3 regions of the Enterococcus sp. DIV0840 genome follow, and region 3 is predicted to be linked to each of the others. Evidence: predicted binding sites of a transcription regulator. Region 3 holds the regulator's gene; each other region holds the start of a gene.
What was found. Region 3 encodes LexA, which represses DNA repair genes until DNA is damaged. Its sites were predicted from a motif close to CNAACANNTGTTNG; they were not measured.
Positions count from the first base shown of each region.

Region 1: the regulator LexA is predicted to act here: its motif matches at 1,387-1,400, upstream of ruvA (Holliday junction branch migration protein RuvA).
Region 2: the regulator LexA is predicted to act here: its motif matches at 2,483-2,496, upstream of IGL98_RS10865 (ATP-dependent DNA helicase).

Region 1 covers NZ_CP172876.1:3,421,504-3,425,838, forward strand. The annotation lists gene ruvB (Holliday junction branch migration DNA helicase RuvB) at 1-724, opposite strand, end outside; gene ruvA (Holliday junction branch migration protein RuvA) at 737-1,348, opposite strand; gene IGL98_RS16395 (peptide ABC transporter substrate-binding protein) at 1,489-3,162, opposite strand; gene msrB (peptide-methionine (R)-S-oxide reductase MsrB) at 3,318-3,755, opposite strand; gene IGL98_RS16405 (acyl-CoA thioesterase) at 3,854-4,335, opposite strand, start outside.
Region 2 covers NZ_CP172876.1:2,280,233-2,284,567, forward strand. The annotation lists gene IGL98_RS10865 (ATP-dependent DNA helicase) at 95-2,452, opposite strand; gene argJ (bifunctional glutamate N-acetyltransferase/amino-acid acetyltransferase ArgJ) at 2,603-3,763, opposite strand; gene IGL98_RS10875 (Bax inhibitor-1/YccA family protein) at 3,978-4,335, opposite strand, start outside.
Region 3 covers NZ_CP172876.1:1,882,047-1,886,381, forward strand. The annotation lists gene IGL98_RS09000 (thymidylate synthase) at 1-924, shown strand, start outside; gene IGL98_RS09005 (dihydrofolate reductase) at 943-1,443, shown strand; gene lexA (transcriptional repressor LexA) at 1,514-2,134, opposite strand; gene IGL98_RS09015 (DUF896 family protein) at 2,441-2,683, shown strand; gene tkt (transketolase) at 2,782-4,335, shown strand, end outside.

The sequences.
Region 1 (4,335 bases), 1.5 Mb from region 3:
TCGTACCATTTGACTGTACTTGGGCAAAGTCACGCACACGTTTTAGTAAACGATTGGCGATTCGAGGGGTGCCGCGAGAACGACGTGCAATTTCAAAGGCGCCTTCTTCTACGATTTCTGTTTGAAAAATATCAGCCGAACGCAGAACGATCTCTTTTAAATCTTGTGTTTCATAATATTCCATATGAGAAATGATCCCGAAACGATCTCGAAGCGGTGCAGACAGCATTCCAGCTCTGGTCGTCGCACCAATCAAGGTAAATGGTGGTAAGGGAAAATGAACGGGATTAGCAGTGGTTCCCTGTCCTACCATGATATCCACATAAAAATCTTCCATTGCCGAATACAGCATTTCTTCCACAATTCGAGGCAAGCGATGGATTTCATCGATAAATAAAACATCGCCTGGTTCAAGCTCATTTAAAATTGCGACTAAATCTCCAGCTCGTTCGATCGCAGGTCCGCTGGTCGTGCGGATATTAACATGCATTTCATTGGCGATCACCATCGCCATCGTTGTCTTACCTAATCCTGGCGGGCCATATAAAAGTGTATGGTCTAACGCTTCTTCCCGATTACGGGCCGCTTCAATGTAGATCGTAAGTTCTTGTTTGACTTTGTCTTGACCGATATATTGTGCGAGAAATTGCGGACGTAGCGACTTTTCAATTGACTCTTCCCCTTCGCTTGTTTGAGCGGAGAGTAGTCTTTCATCTTCTGTCATAGCGATTCCTCCTTAGCGTTTCATCATGAATTTCAATGCATTGCGCAAGTATTCGTCTGTGGCTTGTGTCCCTAATTCTTCTAGTTTTGGCGTAATTCGTTTGATTTCTTTTTCACTATAACCTAATGCGCTTAGAGCTTCTAATGCTTCTGTTAGAGACTGATTTGTTGATTGGGTACTCGGTGTTTTGGCCATTGCTTCAACAGCTGCTTCTGATGTTTCCAGTTCGCCTAGTTTCCCTTTGAGGTCAAGTACCATTTGTTGTGCCGTTTTTTTGCCTACACCAGGGAATTTCGTTAGATACGCCGCATCTTCACTTTCGATTGCATTAATCAACCCACCGTGATCTTCTGAAGCCATGATTGCTAAACCACTTTTAGGTCCGATTCCTGAAACGCTGATCAGTTTTAAGAAAAGTTGTTTTTCATCTAAATCACCAAATCCGTATAAAGAATGGGCATCTTCACGAATGACTTGATGGACATAGATTTTGATTTGCTGGTCGGTTTTTCCAGAATAACGGTAGGGATTCCCCACAGAAATCTGAAAGCCAATGCCATTTGTTTCTATTACAATATAATAAGGACTGATAAATGTCACTTTACCAATGATATACTCGTACATAATTTCACCTTTCTTGATACCGTCGCTTATGCTTTACACGCACATACGTTTCTATTTTAGCACAAATCCAAGAAAATCAGTAGCTTGATATGAAAGAAAGCCAATACGAATTAGGATTCAATTCGTATTGGCTTATTTTTTTATTCAGAAATGTATGTCCATTTATAGTCATATCGTGCGCCTGCTCCGTGAGCTACTACACCTTTGACTTTTTTACTACGCATGTGGGCTTCTGCTTTTTGATAAACTGGTGCAACACCCATATCGTCCATCAATAGTTTTTCAGCATCTACCATGTCTGTCCAGCGTTTTTCTGGATTTGACGCATTTTTACTGCCAGAATCTTTGACTAATTGGTCATATTTTTCATTTGAGTAGCGACCTCTATTGTAAGATCCGCCAGTTAGGAATAGATCAGTGAAACTACTTGGATCTGCATAATCAGCACCCCAGCCGCCCATGATCACTTCAAAGTCACCATTCTTACCACGGTCTAAACGAACAGTAAACGGTACATTTGTGACGGTAACATCCACACCATCAAGGGTCTCTTTCACTGCGCCTTGGATATATTCTAGTACTTTTTTTGTAGAATCAGTATCATCGCCTACGATATCAAATTTAAATGAATCGATTCCTAATTCTTGTTTCGCTTTTGCCCAGTATTCTTTGGCTTTTTTGGTATCATGTGTCAGTACATTTTTATTTTCGTCAGCAAAGTCTTTATTGCCTTCTGGTGAAAATGACATTCCTGCTGGCACGAGACCAGTAGACGCAACCGAGCCGTCTCCTAAGATTCGGTCAACTAATGCATCACGGTCGATTGAATAAGAGATTGCTTTACGTAGATTCGCATTGTGGTATGGCGATTTTTCATCCCTTTGATTGAATTCAAGATAAGAAGTACGCGCATCTTTTTCGATTACAAGTTCTGGATCATCGGCCATTTGTTTGGCTAATTCACCGCTTAAGATCACATCATCTGCTTGTCCATCTTGGAAAAGATTCAATGATGTCGGTGCTTCTTTAACAACTTTCACTTCGATTTTATCTAATTGAACTGCGTCTTTATCCCAATATTGATCATTTTTTGTGTAAGACCATTCGGTATCTGTTCCAGGTCCGTCAAAATCAGTCAATGTAAATGGTCCGTTATAAACTGATGCATCACTCGTTGTTGCATAGTCTTTGCCTTTTTCTTCGACTATTTTTTTATTTTGCGGGAAAAATGATGGGAAAGCCAACAAGTAATCAAAGTACGGCGTTTCTTGTTCTAAGGTTACTTCTAATTCATAATCGTTGATTGCTTTGATCCCTAATTCATCCAGTCCTTTTTTTTCTGCAGAAACATCTGCGCCGTTTTTAACTAATTCAAACATATACGCATACTCTGCTGCTGTTTTAGGATCTGCTGTACGTTGCCAGCCATAGACATAATCTGACGCCACTACAGGATCGCCATTTGACCATTTAGCATCTTCTCTAAGTTTAAATGTGTATGTCAACCCGTCATCGCTTTTCTTTGCCAATTCTACTGCACCGGCAGGCTGTGGTTTACTCTTATCATCCAAACGATATAACCCTTCATAGATATTGTTCAATGCTGAAAAGCTGATCGTATTTGTTGCTACTGATAAATCTGCACTTGGCATTTCTTGTTGAACGACTAGTTTAAAAAGCTGTTCCCCACTCGCTTTTTTACTGTCATTGCTACTATCTGTAGAATCAGTCTTGCCGCCACCGCCGCAGGCTGCTAACACTAGTGTAGATAGCATCATCACACTGATTAATTTCGTTATGTTTGTTTTTTTCATTTTTTTCTCCTCGATAAACAATTATTTTCTTACGTAATTTTAATTTTCTGAATATTCTTATAATACTAAAAATTAAAGTAAATAGCAATCATTTTTATACGTAAATAAAAAAAGCCCATCTAAACAGATTTTAACTGTCTAGATCAGCTTTTATATTACTCAAATAAGCTTTTGTATTCTCCGTATCCTTCTTTTTCTAGCTCTTCCACTGGAATAAACCGTAACGCTGCCGCATTGATACAATAACGTAAACCACCTTGATCTTGTGGTCCATCCGTAAAAACATGTCCTAAATGAGAATCCGCTTCTTTACTGCGAACCTCAACTCGGCGCATTCCTAAAGAAAAATCTGAATTTTCTTTAACGCCTTGCTTTTCAATAGGTTTAGTAAAAGCTGGCCAGCCACAGCCTGCATCATATTTATCTTTTGAGCTAAAAAGTGGTTCGCCACTCACCACATCCACATAAATTCCCTCTTGGTAAAAGTCATCATATTTACCAGTAAAAGGTCGTTCCGTCGCATTTTCCTGTGTTACAGCATATTCAATATCGGATAGCTTTTCTTTCAACTCTTCTTTTGATGGTTTTTCCATGACAAATCACACCCTTACTTTTTTATTAGTCTTATCATAGCATCATTGTGAAAAAAACACTCACTTTCTGTTTAGAAAATGAGTGTTCACGTCTATTACTAGTTCCAAGGAATATCTAAGTCGACATTTCTAGCTAGATCAATACTTTCTTGACGCTTAGCTTGTCTAAACTGTTTTCTCGCTTCATAGCCTTCACAGATAAAGCGTTCTTCTTTTGTTTCAGGCTCGATTGTTTTTGGCAGACTTGCTCCTTTAGGTACGACAAAGGTCATAAAACAAGTACCAGCTAGATAACGTTCGCCTGTAAATAAATCTTCACCGATCACTTTGGCGAATATTTCCATCGAGCGTGTGCCCACACCTGATACATAGGCATCGATACAAACTGAATGATCCGCTTTTAAAGGTGCTAAAAAATCTAAATGATCGACTGAGGCTGTGACAATTGCCGCTCTTGAAACGCGAACAGCTGAAATACCAGCCGTTTCATCCAGCCACGCCATTAGTTGGCCACCAAATAACGTCTTATGAAAATTTAAATGAGGATACGTGATCATATGTGTTTGGATGGCTCTTGTTT
Region 2 (4,335 bases), 400 kb from region 3:
TCATTGTACATCATTAAAAATAAAGAGTAGCTTCTACAAATCAGTTCCTGTTTTAGTATACCAGTAAGACGAGTTTTTTCCTATTATCATTTGCTTAATCCAATTGCCAAAACTGTTGTATAAGCTGCTTTGTCTGTTCATGGGAATAAGAAGTTTGAACCTGATTCCAATGAGGCGGAAAAAAACGTTGAACAGCAGCCGTTGAAAAACGCTGATCCAACAGCAAAACGATCCCTCTATCCTCTGTATCTCTAATCACTCGACCTGCCGCCTGCAAGACTTTATTCATCCCAGGAATTTGATAAGCAAATTGAAATCCTTGATTTTTTTGTTGATCATAATAACCTTTGATCAATTCTTGCTCATGATTGATTTGCGGTAACCCAACTCCAACAATTGCAGTCCCGATCAAGCGACTGCCTTTTAAATCGATCCCTTCTGAAAAAATTCCTCCTAAGACACAAAAACCAACTAATGTTTCTGTCGGTTCTAAAACAAAATCAACCAAAAAAGCTTCACGTTCCGCTTCATTCATCATGCTAGCTTGTATTTTTGTTTTGACGTGGGGATTTTTTTCTCGGAACATTTCATAAATAATATCCATGTACGAATAGGACGGAAAGAAAACAAAATAATTTCCCTGCTTTTGCTGAATCATATTCGTTAAACTTTCAATGATTTTTTCATAGCTATTGACACGTTCTTTATAGGTCGTTTGAATATATTTTTCGATCACCAATAATTGATTTTCTTTTGGAAACGGACTGGGAATTCGATAACGTAAACTTTCCTCTCCACCACCTAAAATTTCCTGATAATAATCTAACGGCGTTAAACTTGCTGAAAATAAAATACTGGCTTTTCCTTTGTCTAGTTTTTGCTGTAAAAGATAGTTTGGGTCAATACAAAATTGCTTGATGATGATGTCATAATTTTGACAATTCACATACGTGCAGTAATGGTCATCATACCCTTCGCTGATTTTAGTATAATTCAGCAACTCAAAATAAACAGACAAGATTTGATTCAACTCAGCATGATCTTGATTTTCTGGGAGCCACTCTTTGATTTTTTCAGCTAGTGAATACGCCGCTTTAACAAGAGAATCGATTGGCGCATGTTGATGTAAAAATTCTTTTTCTTCCTCATCGCAGATTTGTTTGATTCTTTCAAATTCTTTTTCAATTTTGATAAGCGCTCGGATCAGCTTGGTCTGATTCTTATCGATTACTTGTTTCAGTGCTGAAAACTTACTTTTAGACAATTCTGCCGAATACATTTCTCGTGAGCGGTTAACCAAATTATGAACCTCATCTACTAAAAATATATTTTCTTTGACTTCCGTCTGCTCCTCAAAAAAACGTCTTAAATAAACAACAGGATCAAATAAATAATTATAATCGCAGATCACTAAATCACACCACAAACTAACATCTAAAGAAAGTTCAAATGGGCATAAGGTATGTTTACGAGCATAGAGTTCAATGATTTCACGAGTAAATTGATTTTCATTATTTAACAAATCCCATAATCCTTCATTCAAACGATCATAATAGCCATTAGCAAAAGGGCAAGCTTCCGGCGTGCAATTTCGTTCGGTTAAGAAGCATATTTTATCTTTTGCTGTTAAGGTAACACTTTTTAGCTGCATATCCTTTTGTTTCATCGCTTCTTCAGCATCTTCTGCTACTTGACGAGTGATTGTTTTAGCGGTTAAATAGAACGCTCTTTCTGCTTGTTCTTCACCAATCGCTTTTAGTGTTGGAAATAAAGTCGAAATAGTTTTTCCCGTTCCAGTTGGCGCTTCAACAAATAATTTTTGATCACTTAAAATTGTTTTATAGACAGCCACAGCCAATTCCCTTTGGCCAGCACGATAATCGCCATACGGAAAAGGTAATTTTTGTAATGAACGATTCCGAATTTTACGCCAATTTGTTTTGAAAATCAGCCATTGTTCATATTTTTGAGTCAGATCGTCAAAGAATTCTTTTAACTGTTCTTTGGTAAATTCCTTTTCTTGTCGGGTAATTTCTTCGGTTGTTGTTTGATAATAGGTCAATTGCAATGTGATTTCATCCAAGTCTTCCTGCTGGCAGTAAATATGTCCATAACACATCACTTGATACCAATACATGTCGATTTGTTCTTCTAACAATTCTGAAAATGCAGGTTCTGATGTTTTGATTTCATCGATCACCGTTCGTTTTGTATCATCAATAAAAATGCCGTCTGCACGACCTTCAATTATGTAGATTTGCTGGTTTAATTCTATGTTAATAGCGAGTTTGATTTCTTTTTGATAATTCTCACCGGCTGTTTTCTGAAGTTTTCGATGGATCTTTGCGCCTTCTAACGCGGTATGTTCGCTAGTATGTCTAGCATCGATACTCCCTCTGCGCAAAATAAACTCCACTAATCTGCGGACTGCGATTCTTTGCGTATTCTGCATATTCGATCCCACCTATTCTGTCCTTATTATAGAACATACATTCGTAAAATAAAAGAGAAGAAAGTAAAACTTTTAAATTTAGAATTAAGGTGGGGCCGTCTAGCTAATTTGTATGCTTTTTCTAATAGTCCAACCAGCAATGATAAATACTCAAGTCGAGTAATCACTATTTATTTTGACATACTCATAACTTAAATCACAACCGATCACTTCAAAACTTTCTGTGCCTTGATGTAGATCGACCATTAAATAAATATCCTCATTTTGTTCAATGTATTCAGCGATTTTGTTGATGTTTTGTTTTTCTTCATTATTAGTTGAAAAAATTGGATACTGTCCATAATAGATTTCTACTTTATTTTGATCAAAAATCAACCCTTCTGTTTTACCAAGAGCCATTGCTATACGCCCCCAATTAGGATCATGTCCAAATAAAGCAGTTTTTACTAAAGGTGAGTTGATAATCGATTTCCCGGCATTTTTTGCTTGTTCTTTGCTTTCAGCATTTTTGACTGTCACAAACATCGTCTTTGTAGCGCCTTCAGCATCTTTTACTACATCTAATGCTAATCCTTTACAGATTTGATTCAACGCTTCTTGCAATTCTGTTTTTTCGACTTCATGGTGCCCACTGGCTAAAAATGCGACTGTGTCACTAGTACTTGTATCCGTATCGATACTGATTGTATTGAAAGATTGATCGACTGCTATTTTCAACATAGGATAAATCTCTTGTTTTTCCACTTTTGCATCAGTCAAAATGTAGGACAACATCGTCGCCATATTTGGTTCGATCATTCCTGAACCTTTGACGATTCCTAAAATCGTAGCCTCTCCAACTTTCAGGCTACGAACCTTGATTCGCTTATCTGTTGTTAAAATAGCTTGTGCAAAATCTTCATAATTCTCTTTTAAAACGATCGGCTTCTCATCTAAGAAATTTTCAATGAGCTCAATCGGTAGCTGTGGACCTATTACACCCGTGGAGGAAGGGAGGATATTTTCCTTTTCGATTGTTAGTTTATTCGCTAGTTTTTCTAAAATTTTATACTCATTTTCTCTACCAATTTTACCAGTTGCAACATTAGCAATACCACTCGTCACCACAACAGCTTGCAATTCAGCATTTTTCACGTGGTCTTTCCCGACCGGAATACATTCTCCGCAAAATGTATTTTTTGTAAAAACTGCCGCAGCATAACAAACTTTATCTGCTACGATCAGCCCAAAATCTTTTCTTTTTTTCTTTATCCCAACATGCGTTCCGTAAAACTTAAATCCCTTTGGCACTTTTTCATACACTTCCATCATTTACACCATCCCATGCATTGATAATCATCTGTATTTCTGTGATTTTATAAAAGTATAAATCAAAGTACTAGGTTAGTCAATGCATTTTATATCACATTTCAACCAAATAAAGAATTTTAATTCATTATAAATTTCATTTTGTGTATAAATATCTATACAAACAAAAAAACAGTATCTAGATTTCTCTAGATACTGTTGATTTAGTTTCATTAGATTAATTGTTTTTACCAAAAATTCGTAAGAAAGCTAAGAATAAGTTGATAAAATCAAGGTATAATTGTAACGCGAAGAATACTGCGGTACCAGTTCCTGCTTGTCCACCTGATTCGTTATAAACTTGACGAATTCTTTGATTATCATAAGCTGTGATTCCAGCAAAGATCAATACCATCAAAATAGAAATGAAAAATGATACTGCGCTACTTTTTAAGAAAAAGAAATTAATCACCATTGCAATAATAATTCCAATCAACGCGCTATAAGCGGCGTGACCCATTGCAGATAAATCTTTTTTTGTAAACATTCCTACTAATGACATTGCACCAAAAGTTGCTGCCGCACTTACAAAGGCA
Region 3 (4,335 bases):
GGCCGTAAAATTTTAGAGGAAGGTCACCTTAAAGAAGATCGTACAGGTACAGGGACTAGAAGTATTTTTGGTCATCAAATGCGTTTCGATTTGTCCGAAGGCTTCCCTTTATTAACAACAAAACGAGTACCGTTCGGCTTAATTAAAAGCGAACTTTTATGGTTTTTAAATGGTGATACGAACATTCGCTATCTCCTGCAACACAACAATCATATTTGGGACGAATGGGCTTTTGAGCGTTACATCAAAAGTGAAGATTACAAGGGGCCTGATATGACTGATTTTGGTCGACGAATTCTTACTGATGAAGCTTTTAAGGAAAGTTATGAAAAAGAGCACAAAGAATTCTGTAATACTATTTTATCAGATGATGATTTTGCGGCTAAATATGGTGAATTAGGCAATATTTATGGTGCTCAGTGGCGCCATTGGGAAACCAAAGATGGTGGTTTTATCGATCAATTGAAAAACGTTATTGAAATGATTAAAAAAACGCCAGACTCCAGACGTTTGATCGTGTCAGCATGGAATCCAGAAGATGTTCCATCAATGGCTTTGCCACCTTGCCATACGATGTTTCAATTTTATGTAAATGATGGGAAATTAAGTTGTCAACTATATCAGCGCAGTGGTGATGTTTTCCTTGGTGTACCTTTTAATATTGCAAGTTATGCATTATTAACTCACTTGATTGCTCATGAAACAGGTTTAGAAGTAGGCGATTTTGTTCATACTTTGGGAGATGCTCATTTATACACTAATCACATCGATCAAATGAATGAACAGCTTGCAAGAGAAATTCGCTCTTTTCCTACATTAAAATTGAATAAAGATAAAAAATCAGTTTTTGATTTTGAAATGGATGATATTGTAATCGAAGGGTACGATCCGCATCCTGCAATCAAAGCACCAATAGCCGTTTAATTCGAAAGGAGTTCTCCAATGTTAGCAGCCATATGGGCACAAGATGAGCAAGGTACGATCGGTAAAGAAAATCGCTTACCTTGGCATTTGCCAAATGATTTGAAATTTTTTAAACAAATGACTGAAGACAACACCATCGTTATGGGGCGAAAAACCTTTGAGGGGATGGGCGGTCGGCCGTTACCAAACCGTCAAACGATTGTTCTAACTAGAGACAAAGAGTATCATGCAAAAGGGGTCATTGTATTTCATACTGTAGAAGAAGTTCGTGAGTATGCCAAAAATTTCTCTGGCATTACATTTATTGCAGGTGGTTCTGCAGTATACGAAGATTTTTTACCTTATTGTGATGTGTTGTATCGTACAGTTATCCATCATTCATTTGATGGAGATACGAAATTTCCTGCTGTTGTTTGGGATGATTGGACATTGATCAATTTAAGCGCAGGAGAACAAGACGAAAAAAATAGCTATGCATATCAGTTTGAGACGTATCAGCGAAAAGTCGCTGCAGATTAACAAATCTTGTCAGAGTTTAAACGAAGAAATAACAAAAAAACATACTTTTATTAGTATGTTTTTTTGTTATTTAAATATGATTGCGGTAAAGTCCAACAACTTTTCCTAAAATACTTACGTTGTTCAAAATAATTGGGTCTAATGCATCATTTTCCGGTTGTAAACGAATATGATCTGTCTCTTTAAAGAATCGTTTACATGTCGCTTCGTCTTCATCAGTCATGGCAATCACGATATCGCCATTTGATGCAGCACTTTGTTTGCGAACAATAACCTGATCGCCGTCTAAAATACCTGCATTGATCATACTTTCACCTCTAATAGTCAGCATGAATAATGCATTTTCTTCTGCTACTAGATCAGGTGGTAGAGGGAAAAAGTCAGAGGCTTCTTCTACAGCTAATATAGGCTCACCGGCCGTAACAACGCCAAGCATCGGGATGACTGTCGGTTTTACACCTATTCTGTCCAGACCATCTGCGGTCAATTCAATTGCTCTTGGTTTTGTAGGGTCACGCAAAATGAGTCCTTTTTTCTCTAAACGAGCCAAATGTCCATGAACCGTCGAGGTTGAGGAAAGATCAACTGCTTTTCCAATTTCTCTTACGGTTGGTGGATAACCTTTAAGTTCAACCTGTTCATATATATATTTCAATACTTCGATTTGTCTTGTGTCTGTACGTTTCACCACAACCCGCACCTTCTTTCGATTTATATTTTCAGTGTACCATAGTTTTATATAGGAATCAAACAAGCGTTCGTGTTTTTTTAAAAAGTATTTATGCTCAAATTTTTGATAAAAAAGACTAAGGCAAGAAACTGGATTTTCTTTAAATAAACGTAATCGTTCCATATTTTTATACGAATATAGTTGTATTTTTGGTGCTCATCTTATAAGATAGACATGGAAAGTAAACTTGTCTAGTTGCATGGGTCCGCCTTTTGTAAAAAGGTTGGATGGGCCTGATCAGCTTTTAAAATAAGGAGGCAAAAATATATGTTATCGTCAGAGAAAATGAATCGCATCAATGAACTTGCAAAAAAAGCGAAAGAAAATGAATTAACTGAGAAAGAAAAAGAAGAGCAAAAAGTCCTTCGCCAAGAATATCTAGCAGCTTTTCGTGGCGGTATGCGTCATCATATCGAAGGGATGAAAGTAGTTGATCCTAAAGGAAATGATGTAACACCAGAGAAACTGAAAGAGATTCAAAAGGCAAAAGGTTTGCACAACAGAAAATAATTTTAGTTTTTTTTACTAAAAGTAATTGCTTTCATAAACGAAATACGATAAAATATAGTTAATAAAGGTAAAAAAAACCTAAATAGGAGATGATTTTTTTGTTCGACAACACTGATCAGTTAGGCGTCAATACAGTTCGTACATTGAGTATCGAAGCAGTTCAAAAAGCAAACTCAGGACACCCAGGATTACCAATGGGTGCAGCACCTATGGCTTATGCACTTTGGACAAAACACTTGAAAGTAAACCCAAAAACATCAAGGAATTGGGTAGATAGAGACCGTTTTATTCTTTCTGCTGGTCATGGTTCTGCAATGCTTTATAGCTTACTACACTTAGCGGGCTATGGTGTCACAATTGATGATCTGAAAAGTTTCCGTCAATGGGATAGCAAGACTCCTGGGCATCCAGAAGTACATCATACAGATGGTGTTGAAGCGACAACTGGTCCTTTAGGCCAAGGAATTGCAATGGCTGTTGGTATGGCGATGGCTGAAGCGCACACTGCTGCAACCTATAATCGTGATAGTTTCCCCATTATTGATCATTATACGTATGCATTATGTGGTGATGGTGACTTGATGGAAGGTGTTTCTCAAGAAGCAAGTTCTATGGCTGGCCATATGAAATTAGGCAAGCTGATTGTGTTATACGATTCAAATGATATCTCTTTAGATGGCCCAACATCCAAAGCTTTCACAGAAAATGTTGGTGCTCGCTATGAAGCTTATGGTTGGCAACATATCTTAGTAAAAGATGGCAATGATTTAGAAGCGATTTCTAAAGCAATTGAAGCCGCAAAAGCTGAATTAGATAAACCAACACTGATTGAAGTCAAAACGGTCATCGGTTATGGCGCTCCAAAAGAAGGCACATCTTCTGTTCATGGTGCACCGATCGGAGCAGAAGGAATTACGGCTGCTAAGGCTGTTTATGGTTGGGAATATCCTGATTTTACAGTTCCAGATGAAGTCGCTGCTCGCTTTAAAGAAACAATGATCGAAGAAGGCGCAAAAGCTGAAGATAAATGGAACAATATGTTTGCAAACTATACAAAAGAACATCCTGAGTTGGCTAAACAATTTAAACAAGCGTTCGCCGATGAACTTCCTGAAAACTGGGATAGTGAATTGCCTACATATGAAGTTAGATCAAGTGCAGCTAGCCGTGTTACGAGTAAAGAGACAATTCAAGCAATTTCTAAATCTGTACCAGGTTTCTGGGGTGGTTCTGCAGACTTGTCTGCTTCAAATAATACAATGGTTGCAGCAGAAAAAGATTTTGAGCCTGGTCAGTACGAAGGCCGTAATATTTGGTTTGGTGTTCGTGAATTTGCTATGGCAGCTGCAATGAATGGGATTCAATTACACGGGGGAAGCCGTGTTTATGGTGGAACATTCTTCGTCTTTACTGATTATTTACGTCCTGCAGTGCGTTTAGCAGCGATCCAAAATACTCCTGTAACTTATGTATTGACTCATGATTCAGTGGCAGTTGGCGAAGATGGCCCAACGCATGAGCCTGTCGAACAATTAGCAAGTATCCGTTGCATGCCAGGTGTACAAGTTATTCGTCCAGCTGATGGTAACGAAACAGTTGCTGCATGGAAAATCGCAATGACAACAAAAGATGCTCCTACAATCTTAGTTCTA